Regions from separate parts of the Peribacillus sp. TH16 genome, predicted to be linked through region 1. Evidence: a T-box and tRNA genes for the amino acid it is inferred to sense, from the RefSeq annotation. Region 1 holds a T-box; the other holds one or more tRNA genes.
The links. A T-box is a leader RNA that pairs with one kind of tRNA and senses whether it is charged. The one in region 1 lies ahead of leuS (leucine--tRNA ligase), so its partner is inferred to be a tRNA-Leu.
Positions count from the first base shown of each region.

Region 2: it has a tRNA-Leu gene. The T-box ahead of leuS (leucine--tRNA ligase) is inferred to sense a tRNA for this amino acid. The anticodon was not compared.

Region 1 covers NZ_JAEKEM010000009.1:2,201,731-2,213,395, reverse strand. The annotation lists gene metK (methionine adenosyltransferase) at 10-1,203, shown strand; gene JFV29_RS24625 (gamma carbonic anhydrase) at 1,493-2,011, opposite strand; gene JFV29_RS24620 (alpha/beta hydrolase) at 2,224-3,027, shown strand; gene JFV29_RS24615 (hypothetical protein) at 3,090-3,485, opposite strand; gene JFV29_RS24610 (tRNA (mnm(5)s(2)U34)-methyltransferase) at 3,867-4,439, opposite strand; gene JFV29_RS24605 (TIGR01212 family radical SAM protein) at 4,436-5,398, opposite strand; gene JFV29_RS24600 (SMI1/KNR4 family protein) at 5,518-6,069, shown strand; gene JFV29_RS24595 (DUF2524 family protein) at 6,168-6,431, shown strand; T-box leader at 6,590-6,819, shown strand; gene leuS (leucine--tRNA ligase) at 6,874-9,288, shown strand; gene JFV29_RS24585 (Ig-like domain-containing protein) at 9,659-11,665, shown strand, end outside.
Region 2 covers NZ_JAEKEM010000009.1:2,984,370-2,996,034, reverse strand. The annotation lists rRNA gene JFV29_RS28540 (23S ribosomal RNA) at 1-55, opposite strand, end outside; rRNA gene JFV29_RS28535 (16S ribosomal RNA) at 231-1,781, opposite strand; tRNA gene JFV29_RS28530 (tRNA-Ala) at 1,943-2,018, opposite strand; tRNA gene JFV29_RS28525 (tRNA-Pro) at 2,028-2,104, opposite strand; tRNA gene JFV29_RS28520 (tRNA-Arg) at 2,113-2,189, opposite strand; tRNA gene JFV29_RS28515 (tRNA-Leu) at 2,199-2,287, opposite strand; tRNA gene JFV29_RS28510 (tRNA-Gly) at 2,300-2,374, opposite strand; tRNA gene JFV29_RS28505 (tRNA-Leu) at 2,380-2,461, opposite strand; tRNA gene JFV29_RS28500 (tRNA-Lys) at 2,471-2,546, opposite strand; tRNA gene JFV29_RS28495 (tRNA-Thr) at 2,589-2,664, opposite strand; tRNA gene JFV29_RS28490 (tRNA-Val) at 2,676-2,751, opposite strand; rRNA gene rrf (5S ribosomal RNA) at 2,762-2,877, opposite strand; rRNA gene JFV29_RS28480 (23S ribosomal RNA) at 2,939-5,870, opposite strand; rRNA gene JFV29_RS28475 (16S ribosomal RNA) at 6,046-7,598, opposite strand; gene lysS (lysine--tRNA ligase) at 8,023-9,516, opposite strand; gene dusB (tRNA dihydrouridine synthase DusB) at 9,711-10,709, opposite strand; gene JFV29_RS28460 (helix-turn-helix domain-containing protein) at 10,734-10,946, opposite strand; gene folK (2-amino-4-hydroxy-6-hydroxymethyldihydropteridine diphosphokinase) at 10,898-11,425, opposite strand; gene folB (dihydroneopterin aldolase) at 11,428-11,665, opposite strand, start outside.

The sequences.
Region 1 (11,665 bases):
GGAGGAAATATGATGTCAAAGAAACGTCTATTTACTTCTGAATCTGTTACAGAGGGCCATCCGGACAAGATTTGTGATCAGATTTCAGATTCCATTTTAGATGCTATCCTTGCTAAGGATGCAAATGCACGTGTTGCGTGTGAAACAAGTGTAACAACAGGTCTTGTACTTGTTGCTGGTGAAATTACAACGTCCGCTTATGTGGATATTCCACGTATCGTTCGTGATACGATTGCAGGAATTGGTTACACACGTGCGAAATACGGTTTCGATGCTGAAACTTGTGCCGTATTGAGTTCTATTGATGAGCAATCTGCTGATATCGCAGCTGGCGTAGACAAAGCGTTGGAAGCTCGTGAAGGAAATATGTCAGATGAAGAAATCGATGCAATCGGTGCAGGGGACCAAGGGCTTATGTTCGGTTTTGCTTGCAATGAAACAGAAGAGCTTATGCCACTTCCGATTTCATTAGCTCATAAACTTTCATTCCGTTTGTCTCAAGTTCGTAAAGATGAAACGCTTGCTTACTTACGTCCTGATGGTAAAACACAGGTAACGGTGGAGTATGATGAAAATAATCAACCTGTAAGAGTTGACACAATTGTTATTTCAACACAACATGATCCAGAGGTAACTCTTGAGCAAATTCAAGCTGACTTAAAAGAACATGTGATTAAAGCAGTTGTACCAGCTGAATTAATCGATGCTGGGACTAAGTACTTCATTAACCCAACTGGCCGTTTTGTAATTGGCGGACCTCAAGGGGATGCTGGTCTTACTGGACGTAAAATCATCGTTGATACGTACGGCGGATACGCTCGTCACGGTGGCGGTGCATTCTCCGGTAAAGATGCTACAAAAGTTGACCGTTCTGCGGCATACGCTGCTCGTTACGTTGCGAAAAACATCGTAGCTGCTGGCCTTGCTGACAAAGCGGAAGTACAATTGGCATACGCAATTGGTGTGGCAGAGCCTGTATCAATCTCGATTGATACATTCGGAACAGGAACAGTAAGCGAAGAAGTACTAGTTGATCTAGTACGCGCTAACTTCGACCTGCGTCCAGCTGGTATCATCAAAATGCTTGATCTTCGTCGCCCAATCTACAAACAAACAGCTGCTTACGGACACTTTGGCCGTACAGATGTTGATCTTCCTTGGGAACGCACAGATAAAGCTGAAATTTTAAAAGCACAAGCGTAATCAAATAAAAGTAAAAGGTGCCTCGCAACTAGCGAGGCACCTTTTTCAATTGTGAAATGGATTAAATTTGTCGACTAAGGGAATAATTCAAGAAATCCTATTTAAACCAGCCATTTAGTTTTTTTACTCGTGAATTATGTAGTTTTTTACTCGTGAATTTTAGTTTTACTCGTGAGTTTTAGTTTTTACTCGTGAGTTTTGGGTTTTACTCGTGAATTATGTAGTTTTACTCGTGAATTTTAGTGTTTTACTCGTGAGTTATGCAAGTTTACTCGTGAGTTTACATGAATTATTTAATGCGTTCTGCATGTTTATAGTATTGTCCTTTTTCAGCATATTCTCGGACGATACGTTCCATATCCTTGCGATCTTCATCGTTAATTTCGCGTACGACTTTAGCTGGACGGCCGAATGCCAATGTGTTTGGTGGTATGACTTTGCCTTGGGGAACAAGACTTCCAGCACCGATAAAAGCTCCTTCCCCGATCTCTGCTGCATCAAGTACAATCGTCCCCATGCCGATTAGAGCTCCTTTACGAACTTTGCAGCTATGTAAAATAACCTGATGGCCGATGGTTACTTCGTCCTCAATAATTAATGGATTATTTGGACTTTGGTGAAGAACGCTGTTATCTTGTACACTTACTTTATTACCGATTATAGTAGGGGCTACGTCGCCACGTATAACGGTATTAAACCAGATTGACGTTTCGTCGCCGATTTTCACATCACCTGTCACGACTGCATTTTCAGCAATATAAGCGCTTTCAGAGATTTCAGGTTCTTTACCTTTAAATGGATAAATAATCATTTTTAATCATTTCCTTTCCGAAGTAGATGTTTTTATGTATTATTTTAATATACCGTATGTAAATAGACTTGGCTATTTATAATAAAAATGTAGAACTTATTAGAGTTCCTTTTTGTCGAAAATCATGAATATGGTTATAATTTATATATATTATTTTTCAGCTATCATTGATCGTATACAACAAGAGAAAAGTGAAAGGGGGATTTCGAATGTGGAAATGGGAGACAGAAGGAGACGCAAAAGGCGTCATTGTCATCATTCATGGGGCAATGGAGCATCACGGCCGATATAAGTGGGTAACACAAATGTGGCTTTCAGCCGGATATCATGTTGTCATGGGCGACCTTCCTGGGCAGGGGATGACAACTCGTGCCTACCGGGGACATATCGATTCCTTTGACGAATATTTAGACGAAGTAAAAAGCTGGATAGAAGATGCCTACGAATATTCGCTGCCAGTCTTTTTGCTTGGACACAGCATGGGTGGTTTGATTTCGATACGCTTACTTCAGGAAGAAGAGTGGGATATTGCAGGGGTGATTTTATCTTCACCATGTCTGGGCCTCGTGACGAAGCCCCGCAAGTTCTTAACAGCCATTTCGCATGGTTTGAACCTCGTGATGCCTAAGTTCAGAGTCGATTCCGGCTTAACTCCTGAAATGGCTACGAGAAGTTCTGAAGTCCGTGAATCAGATAAAAATGATACATTATACATTACAAAGGTTTCGATTCGCTGGTATCGTGAGCTTGCACAGGCTATGAAGGATGCATTTGAAGAGATTCCTGAATTTCAGGATGTGCCTCTTTTGTTGATGCAAGGCGGAGATGACCGAATCGTGAATAAAAAGGCGGTTCGTGAGTGGTTTAATTATAACTTGGCTAGTGAAAAACAATACAAAGAATGGCCAAAACTGTATCACGAAATCTTCAACGAACCAGAGCGGGATGACGTATTCCAATACGCATTGAGTTTTGTTGAAAATCGTTTAAAAATATTAGGGTATGTTGTTTGAAGGTACATACTGCTGGATAAATATAAAAAGCTGCTGAAGCGATTATCAGCAGCTTTTTTGTTTTATCCAGCGTTTGTAAGTAATTCGTTCGACTTAATGACGGGTGCCCAATAAGTAACCGGATACATAAATTGGTTCAAGTGTGTAAGCTCTTTTTTATTGGATAAGGCAGCAGACAAAAGGTAAATTGATTTGAAGCTTAAGTCATTCGCGAATAGGTCTAAGAGGGTCGCCTTCATATTCATGATCTCTTCATGTCCTTGAGTGGAAATCACTAAATCGAGTTGAGGCAGGAATTTATCAAAATGATTTTCAAACTGTTTCAGGTCTTCTACCGTTGTTTGTTTCTCTGTTAATGAGTTAAGGGAGCTGACAAATTCTCCATATTCCTCACTTGTGTCTCGTTTGATTTTTTCAGTCAATATATCTGTCAGTATTGCAGTCGACAAATGTTCCATTTTTCTGCACCTACTTATCTGTTTTTAATCATTATAATAGTTATAGACTAAAAATTCAAAAAGTTCTGTTTGGTAATATTTTAAGATAATTTGTTTGCAATAAGAATAGTATCCCTTTAACAAGGGGATGAATATATCTCAACTTATCTAAGGGGAAAGGTGTTCAAAGTAAATGTAATCTAGAGCGAATTTAGTAATGACTGCTTTTTTTGTTCATTCTTATCAGGAAGTTTGCTTTAACAAAGAGGAAAAAAATCATATTTTTTGGTAATAGTCACTGGCTTGCCCTGTAACATGTGTACTATTGCTTACTCATAACACATGGGAATGATTTTCGATGAATATGAAAAACACCGTTTTAATGAACGGTGTTAATTGTGGTTATCTCTTTTCAATTGCCACTATGAATGGCGGATTATTGGTTTGATTAATGAAGTCATATTTCAGGACATGGGCTTTTTGCTGAGGGAGATCCTGAACATAGTGTAATAATGCGTCCCGTTCCGTAGCACCTTCTGGATGACCGTGATAGATGACGAGGATGATGATACCTTCGGGAGCCATCATTTCGAAAAGCTGTTCAATTGCAGATATCGTTGTATTAGCTTGGGTGACGATTGATTTGTCTCCACCAGGAAGGTAGCCCAGGTTAAAAATAGCTCCAGTAATATTCCCAAAATGTTCTTTGCTGATGTATTTGTTCATCTGCTCGTGTCCGTCATGAACAAGAGTGCAGCGTTCATGCATACTTTCAGCCTTCAGTTTAGCTGCTGTGATTTGAATGGCATCTTCTTGGATGTCAAAACTATAGACATGCCCTTTTTCACCAGTTAGTCCTGCAAGAAAGACAGTGTCAAAGCCGTTGCCCATAGTGCCGTCAACGGTAATGTCCCCGGGTTGAACTGCTTTTTCAAGCAGAAGTTTTGCGAATGGCAAAATGCGATCCAGCTTCATCGTGATGGTACCTCCATATGATAATTTTTCCCCTGCCAGCTGTTGCGGCGTTTCAATTCGGCATCAATAGCATTCAATACATCCCATTTATTGACGCTCCACATCGGGCCAATCATCAAATCAATCGGACCGTCTCCAGTTATGCGGTGAACGATCATTTCAGGAGGGATTATTTCCAACTGATCACAAACAAGATTGACATAATCGTCTCGGTCAAGAAATTCAAGCTGGCCCTTTTCATATTGCTTGACCATGGGCGTCCCTTTTAATAGATGAAGTAAGTGAATCTTAATGCCCTGCACATCTAGTTTCGCGATTTCACGAGCTGTTTCCATCATCATTTCGTAGTCTTCTTGAGGAAGGCCATTAATGATGTGGGAGCAAACTCGAATGCCATGTTTGCGCAGTTTATCAACGCCTTCTTTGTAGCAATCAAAATCATGAGCACGGTTGATCATCGTGGCGGTTTTTTCATGAACGGTCTGCAGGCCAAGCTCCACCCAGAGGTAAGTGCGCTCGTTCAGTTCCGCTAAATATTCGACTACATCATCTGGCAGACAGTCCGGCCGTGTTGCAATGGAGAGGCCGACGACACCCTCTTGAGTCAGTACGCTTTCGTATTTTTCACGAAGCTCTGCCACGGGTGCATGCGTATTCGTGAACGCTTGGAAATAGGCCATATACTTTCCGTCTTTCCATTTATGATGCATTCGTTCACTGACTTTCTTAAACTGGACGTCGAGCGGCTCAACGCGGTTACCTGCAAAGTCTCCCGATCCAGAGACACTGCAGAAGCTACAGCCTCCATGTGCGACGGTGCCATCACGGTTCGGACAGTCAAAACCGCCGTCTAGAGCAACCTTAAAAACTTTATGTCCAAAGTGATTGCGTAAGTGATAATTCCAAGTATGATATCGTTTGTTATCCGATGCATATATAAACGGGTTTGCTTGATTCAAGTCAGCAACCTCCTAAGAATAATAAAGCGCAACATATATTATACAACATTCTGGCAGCTAGGTCTTTTTTCTAAAAATAAGCGTATAATGTATACTTGAAGGTTAAACATTGGCTACTAATGCCAGTATATCTAGTGAATGATAAATCCAATCGGGAGCTGATGGACATGACTGGTCAAGTTGAAGAAGCAATTAATCAAATGAAAAAGAAATTAGCCGAAAATAATCAGGTGATCGAAGTAAATGAAGATGGGTTTATATATAAAGCCACTTGTACCTTCAATTCACCTGCCTCGGACGAACAAATTCATTCCTTTGAACAGAAAACTGGATTGCTGCTGCCCGATGATTATAAAGAATTTTTGAAAATAACGAATGGATGCCGTCTGTTCGATAACCTCGAATCCGGGGGAGAAAATGATTTATACAGCCTGGATGATATTATTAATTACACATATGAAGACTCCTACGAAGGATGTTATAAGATTGCCTGCATCTATCAAGATAATATCGTGATTGATGGGGAAGCCGTTGCGAAAGGCGATAAGAATTATTTAATGGTAAAAGGACATATAGACGATTTTGAAGAAGGCGAGAAACTTCATATGGGCTTTGCCGAATGGATTGATCAGTTTATTTCCCATCAAGGAGAGAAATTTTGGGATAAATAATGATTCCTCAAAAAAACTGATAATCCACTCGTTATTTGCTCAAACTAATCGAGATGATTCCGAATCATCCAAATGAGACGCGAAGGAGAGGGTTTGAAATGGCCACCAGACAATCCATCGATCATTTTTTAGAGCAATGTGAAGGGGCTCTCCATTTTGCAGAGTTTGAATTTAACGAGGCCTCACGGCAGGAGCATTATGATGATGAACAATTTCAAAATTCGCAAAGATATATCGAAGAGGCTTTGACGGATATGGAACGATTGTATGCCAGTTCGAATGCCCAACAACGAGATATGCTTGCTCGGATGCAACAGCAGTTGAATGAACTGAAAAATGAGATGATTTTACTGCGTCATTAAAGTAAGAATGGGGGCTATGGATGCATAGCCTCCTATTTATTTTCGAACGATTTTTCTCAAATATGCATATATAATGAGAAACCTGTTGATAATGTTGGTGAACGGCTATTGCAATTATCGGTAAAATTGACTAGAATGTAATATAATCAAATATTCTCATAAAGACTATGATGAGGAGCAGTAGCGATTAGAACCAGTATAGAGAGTTGACGGATGGTGCAAGTCAACCTGGAATGATTGTGAACTCGCCTTGGAGTTACAGGTGTGAAGGTAATAGTAATGCCTGGCGTTTAATCCATGTTACGGATGTTTGAGCTGGGCGGTTTTTTAAGTATCGCCAATGTGGGTGGTACCGCGGGAAGATATACATAATCCTCTCGTCCCTATTTGGGATGAGGGGTTTTTTTATTGTTTTTTTATACGGAAATTAGGAGGAAATCAAATGAGTTTTGACCATAGAAGTATAGAAACAAAATGGCAACAGTATTGGGAGGGCAATAAGACATTTAAAACGGGGGAAGAGAGCGGAAAACGTAAATTCTACGCGCTTGATATGTTCCCATACCCATCAGGAGCGGGTCTTCATGTTGGGCATCCTGAAGGTTATACGGCAAGTGATATTTTAGCAAGAATGAAACGGGCGCAGGGGTATAATGTGTTACATCCAATCGGCTGGGATGCTTTTGGACTTCCGGCAGAGCAGTATGCGATTGATACGGGGAATGACCCAGCGGAATTTACGGAACACAACATCAACACATTCCGCCGTCAAATCAAGGCGCTTGGTTTCTCTTATGACTGGGACCGCGAAATCAACACGACCGACCCTGAATATTATAAATGGACGCAATGGATCTTCTTGAAATTATATGAAAAGGGTCTTGCTTATATTGATGAAGTAGCTGTGAACTGGTGTCCGGCACTTGGCACGGTTTTGGCTAACGAAGAAGTCATCGATGGAAAAAGTGAGCGTGGAGGCCATCCGGTTGAGCGCCGTCCGATGAAGCAGTGGATGCTTCGAATCACAGCTTATGCAGACCGTTTGATCGACGATTTGAATGATGTGGATTGGCCGGAGAACATTAAGGATATGCAACGTAACTGGATTGGCCGTTCTGAGGGAGCGGAAGTGACGTTCAATATCGATGGCCACGATGAAACATTCACGGTGTTTACGACTCGTCCGGATACTTTATTCGGTGCAACGTATGCTGTATTGGCTCCAGAGCATTCATTTGTTGATAAAATTACGACTACGGAACAAAGATCTGCAGTTGACGCATATTTAGATGAAGTGAAACATAAAAGCGACTTGGAAAGAACAGACTTGGCAAAAGATAAATCAGGCGTGTTCACAGGGGCTTATGCAATAAATCCAGTCAATGGCGAGAAAATGCCGATCTGGATTGCTGATTACGTGTTAATCAGCTACGGAACGGGTGCTATCATGGCCGTTCCTGCGCATGATGAACGTGATTATGAATTTGCTGTTAAATTCGAATTGCCAATTAAAGAAGTTGTAGCTGGTGGAGATGTGACAAAAGAAGCATACACAGGCGACGGTCTTCATGTGAATTCTGAATTCCTAGATGGATTGAATAAAGAAGAAGGCATTTCAACCATGATCAAATGGCTGGAAGAAAAAGAAATCGGCACGAAAAAAATCACGTACCGTCTTCGCGACTGGTTATTCAGCCGCCAACGTTACTGGGGTGAACCGATTCCAATCATCCATTGGGAAGATGGCACGATGTCCGCGGTGAAAGAAGAAGAACTACCATTGATTTTACCGAAAGCAACAGACATCAAGCCTTCAGGCACTGGTGAATCACCGCTTGCGAACATTGCAGAATGGGTGAATGTAACGGATGAAAACGGACGTAAAGGCCGCCGTGAGACGAATACAATGCCACAATGGGCAGGTAGCAGCTGGTACTTCCTTCGTTATATTGATCCGGACAACACTGAAGCACTTGCAGATCCGGAAAAATTAAAAGAATGGATGCCAGTCGACATTTATATTGGCGGTGCTGAGCATGCAGTTCTTCACTTATTGTACGCTCGCTTCTGGCATAAATTCTTGTACGATATCGGTATCGTACCAACGAGTGAACCTTTCCAAAACCTATTCAACCAAGGAATGATCCTTGGAGAGAATAATGAAAAAATGAGTAAATCAAAGGGCAATGTCGTAAACCCAGATGACATCGTTGAAAGCCATGGTGCCGATACACTTCGTATGTACGAAATGTTCATGGGACCATTGGACGCTTCCATTGCTTGGTCGACAAACGGATTGGACGGTTCGCGCCGATTCCTTGATCGTATCTGGCGTTTACTAATTAGCGAAGACGGCACGATTACAGATAAAATGGCTGATACTGATGACAGCGGAAAGCTTGAAAAAGTGTATCATCAAACGGTAAAAAAAGTGACCGAGAACTATGAAGAATTGAAATTCAATACGGCGATTTCACAGCTGATGGTATTTATCAATGATGCCTACAAAGCAGATGCGCTTCCTAAAGAATATATCGAAGGCTTCGTGAAATTGCTTGCGCCAGTTGCACCGCATATCGCCGAAGAACTTTGGTCTAAACTTGGCCATTCTGAAAGCATCACATACGGAACATGGCCAGCGTTTGACGAAGCTAAGCTAGTCGACAACGAAGTTGAAATCGTCATCCAAATCAACGGAAAAGTCAAAGCCAAATTAATGGTTCCAACTGACACAACGAAAGAAAAACTAGAAGAAATTGCGATGGGCGATGACTCCATCAAAGAACAAATTGATGGCAAAACCATCCGTAAAGTCATTGCTGTACCAGGAAAACTAGTCAACATTGTCGCAAACTAAATAGTTGAGAGCTGGCCCGCATGTCTTGTGCAGGGTCAGCTTTTTTTTCATGAGCAGAAATAAAACTGAAATTCGACATATTTTGTGATTTCTATGATAAAAGTCGATTTCCGGTATTAAATATCAGATTTTGAAATCATCAACTAGTTATTGGAAGCCTAAGTGAATTTCATTTAATATTTTTGAGGAAAATACTGTTTTTGGACATTTAGAGATTGCTTAATTGGTACATGTGAACCATTTTTCAGCAAAATGTTCAGTAATATCAAGCATTTTTTATGAAAAAGGGAAAAAATTGGTTGATAAAATTTTACAGTATGATAGTTTGGTATAGTGATGTAATTTTTTACTATTTATTGGAGGCGAAACTGTGAAATTTAAGAGTGTAAGTCGATTTACAGCGTTTGTACTTATTTTTGCACTGATTTTCAGCTTGATGGTTCCACAACAATCTCAAGCTGCACCAAATCCTGTATCACCCATTGAGAACGTAAAACCGATTAAAAATGGAGATACTTTAGTCGGGAAGTTTGAAAAACCGGATGTTCAATGGTACCAAATTAAACCGACAGCAGAAGAAATACAAAAATTCTCCCATATTGAGTTCGAAGTCAATTCGGAGCAAATCTTGAATATTTCCGTTTATCAAGATAAAGAAAAAGCAGAACAAGATGAGAGTAATTACATGGCCTCTGCTTATCCTGATGAAAAGGCTGTTGTAGATTTCCCATATGCTTGGGAAGGCACGTATTATGTTAAAGTTGAATATTTTGGTGAAACGGATGAAGAGGGAAATCCTATACCAGAAGCTAAAAATGAAGCTGAGTACTCTATCAATGCTCATTCTGTAACGCTACCGCCATCCGCTGGGGACGAAGAGATGGATCTCGAATCATGCCCAGTTGAAGTAAGCGTAACCGATAAGAAAACGGGAGAATCTATGTTGAAAACACTTCGCGTGTTTAGAGACGAAGTTCTCACGAAGTCATCTGAGGGACGTAGCCTTTCATCTTTATACTATAAAGCCTCTCCATTCCTAGCTCTTCATTTGGCTAGTAATAAAACATCTAGAGAAGCTGTCTATAATCATTTAGTCGTCCTTAAGCCTCTAATTGAGGATCTTAATGAAAATGGAGTAAGCAGTACGGCAGTCATTAGCAACAAACAGCAAGAAGCGATTAAAGCATTATTTAATAAGACAGCAGACGTCGCTCCAGCTGGATTGAAAAAAGAAATGAACAGCATTGCAAAGAAAATCAACCTTGATAAGCTTGCAGGTGAGAGAATCGTCGATATCGCAAGCAAAGTAGGAATTGAACTTCCAACTTCGAAGAATACAAAGAACAAATATATTGTCAAACTTAAACCTGGGAAGTCTTTAAGTTCAGTCCAATCCAAGGTACAAGGAAAAGGATATGCAACATTATCGACACCTAAGAAACAAGAGGTTCTGTATGATGATATGTACGTTGTTGAGTTAAAGAATCAAGCTAAAATGAGCACAGCAGCTCTATCGAATATTGAGAAACTTCCAGAAGTGGAATATATCGAAGCGGTTAAAACGTACAAAGCACTTTCAGCCGATATTCAGTCACCGTATCAATGGTCTTTAAATAACCCCGGTGGAGAAGAGGGCTATAAGGGAGCAGACATCGATAACGAAAAACTGCAAAACCTTATTAAGAAACGTAATTTAAAGGATACATTAGTAGCAGTTGTTGACACAGGTGTTGATGATTCCCTGGCGGATTTGAAAGATACAGTTCGCATGGATTTAGGAAAGAACTTCATTGATAAAAAAGGAAATGCCGTTGATGACAATGGTCACGGTACCCATGTTTCTGGGATTATCGCTGCCAAAGCTGATAATGGGTATTCCATGCAAGGAATTAATCCAGTAGCTAAAATCATGCCTGTGAAGGTTCTCGATTCTTCAGGATATGGAGACATGGAGAAAATTGCATTAGGCATTAAATATGCTGTGGACCATGGCGCCAAGGTGATAAATCTTAGCTTAGGTGGAGAATACAGCAGAACAATTGAACATGCTTTGAAAGATGCTGCTGCCAAAAATGTAATGGTTGTCGTAGCAAGCGGTAATGATGGGATGGAAGGTCTTTCTTACCCTGCATCTTCTAAATATGTCATTTCCGTCGGTGCAACCAATGCCCTTGATTTAGTATCGGATTATTCTAATTATGGCGCGAAATTAGACATGGTTGCTCCAGGGACAGGCATTCCAAGCCTTGTACCGAATGGGAATGTTACCTACATGGATGGTACATCAATGGCAGCTCCTCATGTTGCTGCAACTACTGCCTTGTTATTATCCGGGAATCCTGGTTTGAAATTAAATGATGTAAGAGAAATTCTTCAC
Region 2 (11,665 bases), 780 kb from region 1:
CCTTCATCGGCTCCTAGTGCCAAGGCATCCACCGTGCGCCCTTTCTAACTTAACCGTTAAAAAAGATCTTACTGATGCTTTGAAAAAATTAATTGCCTTCTATCTATTATCTAGTTTTCAAGGAACAAAGAAGAAAGAATTCCATCACTACGTGATGAGATCTTTCGAATCTGAATGAATTACTCATTCAAAACTGAACAAAACAAAAGCGCTCTCGTATTTATCCTTAGAAAGGAGGTGATCCAGCCGCACCTTCCGATACGGCTACCTTGTTACGACTTCACCCCAATCATCTGTCCCACCTTAGGCGGCTGGCTCCATAAAGGTTACCTCACCGACTTCGGGTGTTACAAACTCTCGTGGTGTGACGGGCGGTGTGTACAAGGCCCGGGAACGTATTCACCGCGGCATGCTGATCCGCGATTACTAGCGATTCCGGCTTCATGTAGGCGAGTTGCAGCCTACAATCCGAACTGAGAATGGCTTTATGGGATTCGCTTACCTTCGCAGGTTTGCAGCCCTTTGTACCATCCATTGTAGCACGTGTGTAGCCCAGGTCATAAGGGGCATGATGATTTGACGTCATCCCCACCTTCCTCCGGTTTGTCACCGGCAGTCACCTTAGAGTGCCCAACTGAATGCTGGCAACTAAGATCAAGGGTTGCGCTCGTTGCGGGACTTAACCCAACATCTCACGACACGAGCTGACGACAACCATGCACCACCTGTCACTCTGTCCCCCGAAGGGGAACGCCCTATCTCTAGGGTTGTCAGAGGATGTCAAGACCTGGTAAGGTTCTTCGCGTTGCTTCGAATTAAACCACATGCTCCACCGCTTGTGCGGGCCCCCGTCAATTCCTTTGAGTTTCAGCCTTGCGGCCGTACTCCCCAGGCGGAGTGCTTAATGCGTTAGCTGCAGCACTAAAGGGCGGAAACCCTCTAACACTTAGCACTCATCGTTTACGGCGTGGACTACCAGGGTATCTAATCCTGTTTGCTCCCCACGCTTTCGCGCCTCAGTGTCAGTTACAGACCAGAAAGTCGCCTTCGCCACTGGTGTTCCTCCAAATCTCTACGCATTTCACCGCTACACTTGGAATTCCACTTTCCTCTTCTGCACTCAAGTTCCCCAGTTTCCAATGACCCTCCACGGTTGAGCCGTGGGCTTTCACATCAGACTTAAGGAACCACCATGCGCGCGCTTTACGCCCAATAATTCCGGACAACGCTTGCCACCTACGTATTACCGCGGCTGCTGGCACGTAGTTAGCCGTGGCTTTCTGGTTAGGTACCGTCAAGGTACCAGCAGTTACTCTGGTACTTGTTCTTCCCTAACAACAGAACTTTACGACCCGAAGGCCTTCTTCGTTCACGCGGCGTTGCTCCGTCAGACTTTCGTCCATTGCGGAAGATTCCCTACTGCTGCCTCCCGTAGGAGTCTGGGCCGTGTCTCAGTCCCAGTGTGGCCGATCACCCTCTCAGGTCGGCTACGCATCGTCGCCTTGGTGAGCCATTACCTCACCAACTAGCTAATGCGCCGCGGGCCCATCTATAAGTGACAGCAAAACCGTCTTTCCATCTTCTCTCATGCGAGAAAAGAACGTATCCGGTATTAGCTCCGGTTTCCCGAAGTTATCCCAGTCTTATAGGCAGGTTGCCCACGTGTTACTCACCCGTCCGCCGCTAATCTCAGGGAGCAAGCTCCCATCGATTCGCTCGACTTGCATGTATTAGGCACGCCGCCAGCGTTCGTCCTGAGCCAGGATCAAACTCTCCGAAGAAATGTTTGACTTGCTCATTTTGCTTTTTTGATAGTGTGTGCTCACTTAAAATTTAACGTTGGCGCTTTGTTTTGTTCAGTTTTCAAAGAGCAATATTTGATTCCTTTAAAGAATCAACTTTTACATCATATCAAAGCTTGTTTAGCTTGTCAAGTTTTTTTTGGTGGAGCCTAGCGGGATCGAACCGCTGACCTCCTGCGTGCAAGGCAGGCGCTCTCCCAGCTGAGCTAAGGCCCCAAAAATCAATGGTCGGGAAGACAGGATTCGAACCTGCGACCCCTTGGTCCCAAACCAAGTGCTCTACCAAGCTGAGCTACTTCCCGAAAAAACATGGTGCGCCCGGCGGGAGTCGAACCTACAACCTTCTGATTCGTAGTCAGATGCTCTATCCAATTGAGCTACGGGCGCATATTAAGATGGTGCCGAGGACCGGAATCGAACCGGTACGGTAGTCACCTACCGCAGGATTTTAAGTCCTGTGCGTCTGCCAGTTCCGCCACCCCGGCATAAATAAATAGTGGAGCGGAAGACGGGATTCGAACCCGCGACCCCAACCTTGGCAAGGTTGTATTCTACCACTGAACTACTTCCGCAAACATGCGGGTGAAGGGACTTGAACCCCCACGCCTTGCGGCGCCAGATCCTAAGTCTGGTGCGTCTGCCAATTCCGCCACACCCGCATAATAAAATGGTGAGCCATGAAGGATTCGAACCTTCGACCCTCTGATTAAAAGTCAGATGCTCTACCAACTGAGCTAATGGCTCATAGAAACTATTTATAAATGCTATATTAAGCTTGTATGAAAATGGTGCCGGCAAGAGGACTTGAACCCCCAACCTACTGATTACAAGTCAGTTGCTCTACCAGTTGAGCTACACCGGCAGGTGTAAAAATGGTGGAGGATGACGGGATCGAACCGCCGACCCTCTGCTTGTAAGGCAGATGCTCTCCCAGCTGAGCTAATCCTCCATATGAAACTGCTTGGCGGCGTCCTACTCTCACAGGGGGAAACCCCCAACTACCATCGGCGCTGAAGAGCTTAACTGCCGTGTTCGGAATGGGAACGGGTGTGACCTCTTCGCTATCGCCACCAAACAATAAAGGAACGTTGTTCCTTCAAAACTAGATAATAAGAAGGTATTTCATTTTTTAAAGCGTGGTTAAGTCCTCGATCTATTAGTATCAGTCAGCTCCACATGTCGCCACGCTTCCACCTCTGACCTATCAACCTGATCATCTTTCAGGGATCTTACTAGCTTGCGCTATGGGAAATCTCATCTCGAGGGGGGCTTCATGCTTAGATGCTTTCAGCACTTATCCCGTCCGCACGTAGCTACCCAGCTATGCCTTTGGCAAGACAACTGGTACACCAGCGGTGCGTCCATCCCGGTCCTCTCGTACTAAGGACAGCTCCTCTCAAATTTCCTGCGCCCGCGACGGATAGGGACCGAACTGTCTCACGACGTTCTGAACCCAGCTCGCGTACCGCTTTAATGGGCGAACAGCCCAACCCTTGGGACCGACTACAGCCCCAGGATGCGATGAGCCGACATCGAGGTGCCAAACCTCCCCGTCGATGTGGACTCTTGGGGGAGATAAGCCTGTTATCCCCGGGGTAGCTTTTATCCGTTGAGCGATGGCCCTTCCATGCGGAACCACCGGATCACTAAGCCCGACTTTCGTCCCTGCTCGACTTGTAGGTCTCGCAGTCAAGCTCCCTTGTGCCTTTACACTCTACGAATGATTTCCAACCATTCTGAGGGAACCTTTGGGCGCCTCCGTTACTCTTTAGGAGGCGACCGCCCCAGTCAAACTGCCCACCTGACACTGTCTCCCACCCCGATAAGGGGCGCGGGTTAGAATTTCAATACAGCCAGGGTAGTATCCCACCAACGCCTCCACCGAAGCTAGCGCTCCGGCTTCTCAGGCTCCTACCTATCCTGTACAAGCTGTACCAAAATTCAATATCAGGCTGCAGTAAAGCTCCACGGGGTCTTTCCGTCCTGTCGCGGGTAACCTGCATCTTCACAGGTACTATAATTTCACCGAGTCTCTCGTTGAGACAGTGCCCAGATCGTTACACCTTTCGTGCGGGTCGGAACTTACCCGACAAGGAATTTCGCTACCTTAGGACCGTTATAGTTACGGCCGCCGTTTACTGGGGCTTCGGTTCAAAGCTTCGCTTGCGCTAACCTCTCCCCTTAACCTTCCAGCACCGGGCGGTGTCAGCCCCTATACTTCGCCTTGCGGCTTCGCAGAGACCTGTGTTTTTGCTAAACAGTCGCCTGGGCCTATTCACTGCGGCTTTTCCGGGCTATTCACCCTAAAAAGCACCCCTTCTCCCGAAGTTACGGGGTCATTTTGCCGAGTTCCTTAACGAGAGTTCTCTCGCACACCTTAGGATTCTCTCCTCGCCTACCTGTGTCGGTTTGCGGTACGGGCACCTTACATCTCACTAGAGGCTTTTCTTGGCAGCGTGGAATCAGGAACTTCGGTACTATATTTCCCTCGCCATCACAGCTCCGCCTTAATGGAAACGGGATTTGCCTCGTTTCCGGCCTAACTGCTTGGACGCGCATATCCAACAGCGCGCTTACCCTATCCTTCTGCGTCCCCCCATCGTTCAAACGATGTATAGGTGGTACAGGAATATCAACCTGTTGTCCATCGCCTACGCCTTTCGGCCTCGGCTTAGGTCCCGACTAACCCTGAGCGGACGAGCCTTCCTCAGGAAACCTTAGGCATTCGGTGGAAGGGATTCTCACCCTTCTTTCGCTACTCATACCGGCATTCTCACTTCTAAGCGCTCCACCAGTCCTTCCGGTCTGACTTCAACGCCCTTAGAACGCTCTCCTACCATCGACACCATACGGTGTCAATCCACAGCTTCGGTGATACGTTTAGCCCCGGTACATTTTCGGCGCGGAGTCACTCGACCAGTGAGCTATTACGCACTCTTTAAATGATGGCTGCTTCTGAGCCAACATCCTGGTTGTCTAAGCAACTCCACATCCTTTTCCACTTAACGTATACTTTGGGACCTTAGCTGGTGGTCTGGGCTGTTTCCCTTTCGACTACGGATCTTATCACTCGCAGTCTGACTCCCAAGAATAAGTATTTGGCATTCGGAGTTTGACTGAATTCGGTAACCCGTTGGGGGCCCCTAGTCCAATCAGTGCTCTACCTCCAATACTCTCATCTTGAGGCTAGCCCTAAAGCTATTTCGGAGAGAACCAGCTATCTCCAGGTTCGATTGGAATTTCTCCGCTACCCACACCTCATCCCCGCACTTTTCAACGTGCGTGGGTTCGGGCCTCCATTCAGTGTTACCTGAACTTCACCCTGGACATGGGTAGATCACCTGGTTTCGGGTCTACGACCTCATACTCATTCGCCCTATTCAGACTCGCTTTCGCTGCGGCTCCGTCTTATCAACTTAACCTCGCATGAAATCGTAACTCGCCGGTTCATTCTACAAAAGGCACGCCATTACCCATTAACGGGCTTTGACTACTTGTAGGCACACGGTTTCAGGATCTATTTCACTCCCCTTCCGGGGTGCTTTTCACCTTTCCCTCACGGTACTGGTTCACTATCGGTCACTAGGTAGTATTTAGCCTTGGGAGATGGTCCTCCCTGCTTCCGACGGGATTTCTCGTGTCCCGCCGTACTCAGGATCCACTCAGGAGGGAACGAAGTTTCAACTACAGGGTTTTTACCTTCTTTGACGGACCTTTCCAGATCACTTCATTTACCCCGTTCCTTTGTAACTCCATGTTGAGTGTCCTACAACCCCAAGAGGCAAGCCTCTTGGTTTGGGCTAATTCCGTTTCGCTCGCCGCTACTCAGGAAATCGCATTTGCTTTCTCTTCCTCCGGGTACTTAGATGTTTCAGTTCCCCGGGTCTGCCTTCAGTACCCTATGTATTCAGGTAAAGATACTGTTCCATTACGAACAGTGGGTTTCCCCATTCGGAAATCTCCGGATCAAAGCTTACTTACAGCTCCCCGAAGCATATCGGTGTTAGTCCCGTCCTTCATCGGCTCCTAGTGCCAAGGCATCCACCGTGCGCCCTTTCTAACTTAACCGTTAAAAAAGATCTTACTGATGCTTTGAAAAAATTAATTGCCTTCTATCTATTATCTAGTTTTCAAGGAACAAAGAAGAAAGAATTCCATCACTACGTGATGAGATCTTTCGAATCTGAATGAATTACTCATTCAAAACTGAACAAAACAAAAGCGCTCTCGTATTTATCCTTAGAAAGGAGGTGATCCAGCCGCACCTTCCGATACGGCTACCTTGTTACGACTTCACCCCAATCATCTGTCCCACCTTAGGCGGCTGGCTCCATAAAGGTTACCTCACCGACTTCGGGTGTTACAAACTCTCGTGGTGTGACGGGCGGTGTGTACAAGGCCCGGGAACGTATTCACCGCGGCATGCTGATCCGCGATTACTAGCGATTCCGGCTTCATGTAGGCGAGTTGCAGCCTACAATCCGAACTGAGAATGGCTTTATGGGATTCGCTTACCTTCGCATAGGCTTGCAGCCCTTTGTACCATCCATTGTAGCACGTGTGTAGCCCAGGTCATAAGGGGCATGATGATTTGACGTCATCCCCACCTTCCTCCGGTTTGTCACCGGCAGTCACCTTAGAGTGCCCAACTGAATGCTGGCAACTAAGATCAAGGGTTGCGCTCGTTGCGGGACTTAACCCAACATCTCACGACACGAGCTGACGACAACCATGCACCACCTGTCACTCTGTCCCCCGAAGGGGAACGCCCTATCTCTAGGGTTGTCAGAGGATGTCAAGACCTGGTAAGGTTCTTCGCGTTGCTTCGAATTAAACCACATGCTCCACCGCTTGTGCGGGCCCCCGTCAATTCCTTTGAGTTTCAGCCTTGCGGCCGTACTCCCCAGGCGGAGTGCTTAATGCGTTAGCTGCAGCACTAAAGGGCGGAAACCCTCTAACACTTAGCACTCATCGTTTACGGCGTGGACTACCAGGGTATCTAATCCTGTTTGCTCCCCACGCTTTCGCGCCTCAGTGTCAGTTACAGACCAGAAAGTCGCCTTCGCCACTGGTGTTCCTCCAAATCTCTACGCATTTCACCGCTACACTTGGAATTCCACTTTCCTCTTCTGCACTCAAGTTCCCCAGTTTCCAATGACCCTCCACGGTTGAGCCGTGGGCTTTCACATCAGACTTAAAGAACCACCTGCGCGCGCTTTACGCCCAATAATTCCGGACAACGCTTGCCACCTACGTATTACCGCGGCTGCTGGCACGTAGTTAGCCGTGGCTTTCTGGTTAGGTACCGTCAAGGTACCAGCAGTTACTCTGGTACTTGTTCTTCCCTAACAACAGAACTTTACGACCCGAAGGCCTTCTTCGTTCACGCGGCGTTGCTCCGTCAGACTTTCGTCCATTGCGGAAGATTCCCTACTGCTGCCTCCCGTAGGAGTCTGGGCCGTGTCTCAGTCCCAGTGTGGCCGATCACCCTCTCAGGTCGGCTACGCATCGTCGCCTTGGTGAGCCATTACCTCACCAACTAGCTAATGCGCCGCGGGCCCATCTATAAGTGACAGCCGAAACCGTCTTTCCATCTTCTCTCATGCGAGAAAAGAATGTATCCGGTATTAGCTCCGGTTTCCCGAAGTTATCCCAGTCTTATAGGTAGGTTGCCCACGTGTTACTCACCCGTCCGCCGCTAATCTCAGGGAGCAAGCTCCCATTGATTCGCTCGACTTGCATGTATTAGGCACGCCGCCAGCGTTCGTCCTGAGCCAGGATCAAACTCTCCGAAGAAATGTTTGACTTGCTCATTTTGCTTTTTTGATAGTGTGTGCTCACTTAAAATTTAACGTTGGCGCTTTGTTTTGTTCAGTTTTCAAAGAGCAATGTCTTTCGGAACAGCTTATTTATAATAACACATTTCATTACTTGGAGTCAACAACTTTTTAAAACTTTTTTAAAAGTTTGTAATCCATTTGAAACTCGTTCGTAACAACAGATATAAATATAACATCATTAGGTTAACTGCGCAATACCTTTTATAAAGTTTTTTTGAGATAATATTGTTTTTCTTTCATGCCTTAGAATTCAATCAATAAATAGCCTGTTAAATTATTATTAAAAAACAAAAACCGAACTGGACTGCCCGAGGACCAAGAGCTATGCTCTATGGATCCTCAGGCCCAACTCGGTTTCCTTTTTTACTCTTCATATATTATTAGCGATGTCTCATTAACGGGAATAACAGGACATCACGGATTGAAGGTGAATTGGTTAATAGCATAACTAGTCGGTCAACACCAATTCCCAATCCACCAGTTGGTGGCATGCCGTATTCTAAGGCTTCCAAGAAATCCTCATCCATTTCATGAGCTTCATCATTACCTTGCTCACGCTCTTTTAATTGAGCTTCAAAGCGTTGACGTTGATCAATAGGATCATTAAGTTCCGTGAAAGCATTTGCATGCTCTCTACCCACAATGAATAGTTCAAAACGATCAGTAAAACGGGAATCTTCCGGATTTTTCTTAGCTAATGGAGAAATTTCTACCGGATGTCCATAAATGAACGTAGGTTGAATTAATTTGTCTTCTACCTTCTGTTCAAAGAATTCATTTACAATATGGCCAAACTCCATGGATTCCTTCACTTCAATGCCATTGTCTTTAGCAAGCTGCTGTGCCTCTTCCTTACTCATGTGAGTCCAGAAGTCTACACCTGTGTATTCTTTTACAGCGTCAACCATGTGAAGTCGTTTCCATTCTGGTTTTAATTCTATCTCATATTCTCCATATTGAATGGTTGTTGTACCCAGAACTTCTTGAGCAATATGAGCAACCAGGTTTTCTGTCAGACTCATAATATCCTTATAATCCGCATAGGCCTCATATAATTCAATTAGAGTGAATTCTGGATTATGTCTTGTAGATACACCTTCATTTCTGAATACACGGCCGATTTCATAAACTTTCTCTAACCCACCGACAATCAGGCGTTTTAGATGAAGTTCAATAGCAATCCTCAAGTTCAATGGCATATCAAGCGCATTATGATGAGTAAGGAAAGGGCGCGCAGCAGCTCCACCTGCAACAGAGTGTAATAGCGGCGTTTCCACTTCCAGATATCCATGATCGTCTAAATAACGTCTCATAGCCTGAACAATTCGACTGCGCATGATTAAGGTGTTTTTGCTTTCCTCATTTGTAATTAAATCCACATAACGTTTCCGATAACGTTCTTCGACATCCTTCAGACCATGAAACTTATCAGGTAGCGGGCGAAGCGCTTTGGCAAGGAACACAAAGTCATTAGCTTTAATAGAAAGTTCTCCAACTTTTGTTTTAAAGATAACACCAGTGATCCCTACGATATCGCCAAGATCCGTTTGGTTGAATAACTTGTATGAATCTTCACCAATTTTATCTAAACGAACGTAGATTTGGATTTGACCGCTGATATCCTGAATATGAGCAAATCCTGCTTTCCCTTTCCCACGTTTAGTCATTACACGACCTGCAATCGTAACCTCGATCTCTTTTTCCTCTAGTTCTTCTTTCTCTAATTCACCATATGTGCTTACAATCTCCTGGGCGTTATGGGTACGTTCGAATCTGCTCCCAAAAGGGTCTTGTCCATTATCAATCATGGCCTGCATTTTATCGCGTCTTACCTGCAGTTGGTCATTTAATTCTTCATGACTCACGAAAATCATCTCCATCTCTATTAATAAAAAACTTATATAATTATTGAGGATTTCTTTTGCATACGTATTTATTCTTACATAAAGTAAAGGAATTCAACAGCTTTTTATCTTAAAATCTTGTTTATGTACATATAAAAACTGCCAGGATTACTGGCAGTTTTAGATAAGCGTATTATAGGAAAACAGGAAGGTAATGTCAAACATCAGACCATTTGAATATTCTGTTGCTTCGCTTCAATATCATCAACAAGTCCATAAAGAAGGCTTACAACATCTTCTCTTGTCTCACAATCATTAATGCCTTTACGAGCATTAGCATTCCCTTTAACACCCTTTAGGTACCAAGAAGCATGCTTGCGCATTTCACGGACAGCAACATTTTCATTTTTCAATGCAATTAGTCGATCCATGTGAAGAACGCAAACATCCATTTTTTCACGAACTGTAGGCTCATCCATCAGTTGTCCTGTTTCTAAATATTTAACAGTACGGTAGATCATCCAAGGATTACCTAGAGCTGCACGGCCAATCATGACTCCATCGACACCAGTCTCTTTTAACATTCTCTCTGCTTCCTGAGGTGTTTCCACATCACCGTTCCCGATAAGGGGAATATTAATGGATTTTTTCACTTCACGAATGATATCCCAGTTAGCTTTTCCTTCATACATTTGAACTCGAGTTCTACCATGGAGAGAAACTGCTTTACCACCTGCACGTTCCACAGCTTGAGCATTTTGAATAGCAAAGATATGTTCCTCGTCCCAGCCCATACGCATTTTAACAGTAACTGGCTTTTCAACAGCATCAACAACCGCTGAAACCATCTCATAAATTTTATTCGGGTCTAGTAACCATTTTGCACCAGCATCACATTTGGTGATCTTCGGAACAGGGCAACCCATATTTATATCAATGATGTCGGCATTTGTATTTTTATCTACAAACTGTGCAGCTTCTACCAATGATTTCTTTTCACCACCAAAGATTTGCAAGCTTAGCGGCTTCTCTCTTTCATCTATATAAAGCATATTCATCGTTCTTGCATTTTGAAGAACGATTCCCTTATCACTGACCATCTCCGCGCAGACTAATCCAGCACCAAATTCTTTGACCGTCAAACGGAATGCTGAGTTACATACTCCAGCCATCGGTGCAAGCACTACTGGATTCTTCATTTCAATATCGCCTATTTTTAACACGGTGTGGCCTCCTATAACATTCTTTCATTTATCCTCAGGCGGTCTAAGCTCCTCAATGGAAACACGGAGCACATCCGCCACTTCTATTAAAAACGACTCTGAAGGATTGCGGTTCCCTCTTTCGACTTCTCCTAGTAAGGAAACAGAAACGCCAATTTCTTTCGCAAACCCTTCTTGGGTAAATCCCTTTAACTTTCGAAAAGCGCGAATACGCCTTCCCCATTTTTCGCCTTCCATAATCGAACTCCTTCTTTATCCGGAATCTGTTCAAGCAGGCCGCTCAAAGGTGTATACATTTGCGGAAGTTTAATATCAGGGTCCACTTCCATTAAAGGCACGAGCACGAATGCTCTTTCTTGCATCCGAGGATGTGGGACTGAAAGAATCTCTGTCTCAATATTTTCATGATTATATAACAAAATGTCAAGGTCTAAAGTACGGGGTCCCCATCTAACTTCCCTTTTTCTTCCTAATCCTTGTTCAATCTGCATACAAGTTCGCAGTAACTCCTCTGGCTTTAAATCCGTTTTCACTTTAAAAACAGCGTTTAAAAAACAATCCTGATCAGCGTATCCGACTGGGTCTGTTTCGTATAAAGACGAGCAGGCAACCAACTCGATGTGTGCGTTTTCAGCCAATAATTGGAAAGCGCTTTGGATGGTGACTAGGCGATCTCCTAGATTCGATCCAATTGAAAGGTACGAAATATTTACCACCGTCAGCGCCCTCTTACAATTTCTACAGCAACCGATTCATAGTGCCCTGCTATAGGTGGATCTGGTTTATAGACTTTCACGGTGCACTTCTCAATTGAAGAAAACTTATTAAGTAATTCTGAGGCAATCTCTTCGGCAACGGCTTCCACTAACTTAAACGGCTTCCCTTCAACAACGCCTTTACAAACTTCATATAACTCTCCATAATTTATTGAGTCCTCTAGTTCATCACTCTTCCCC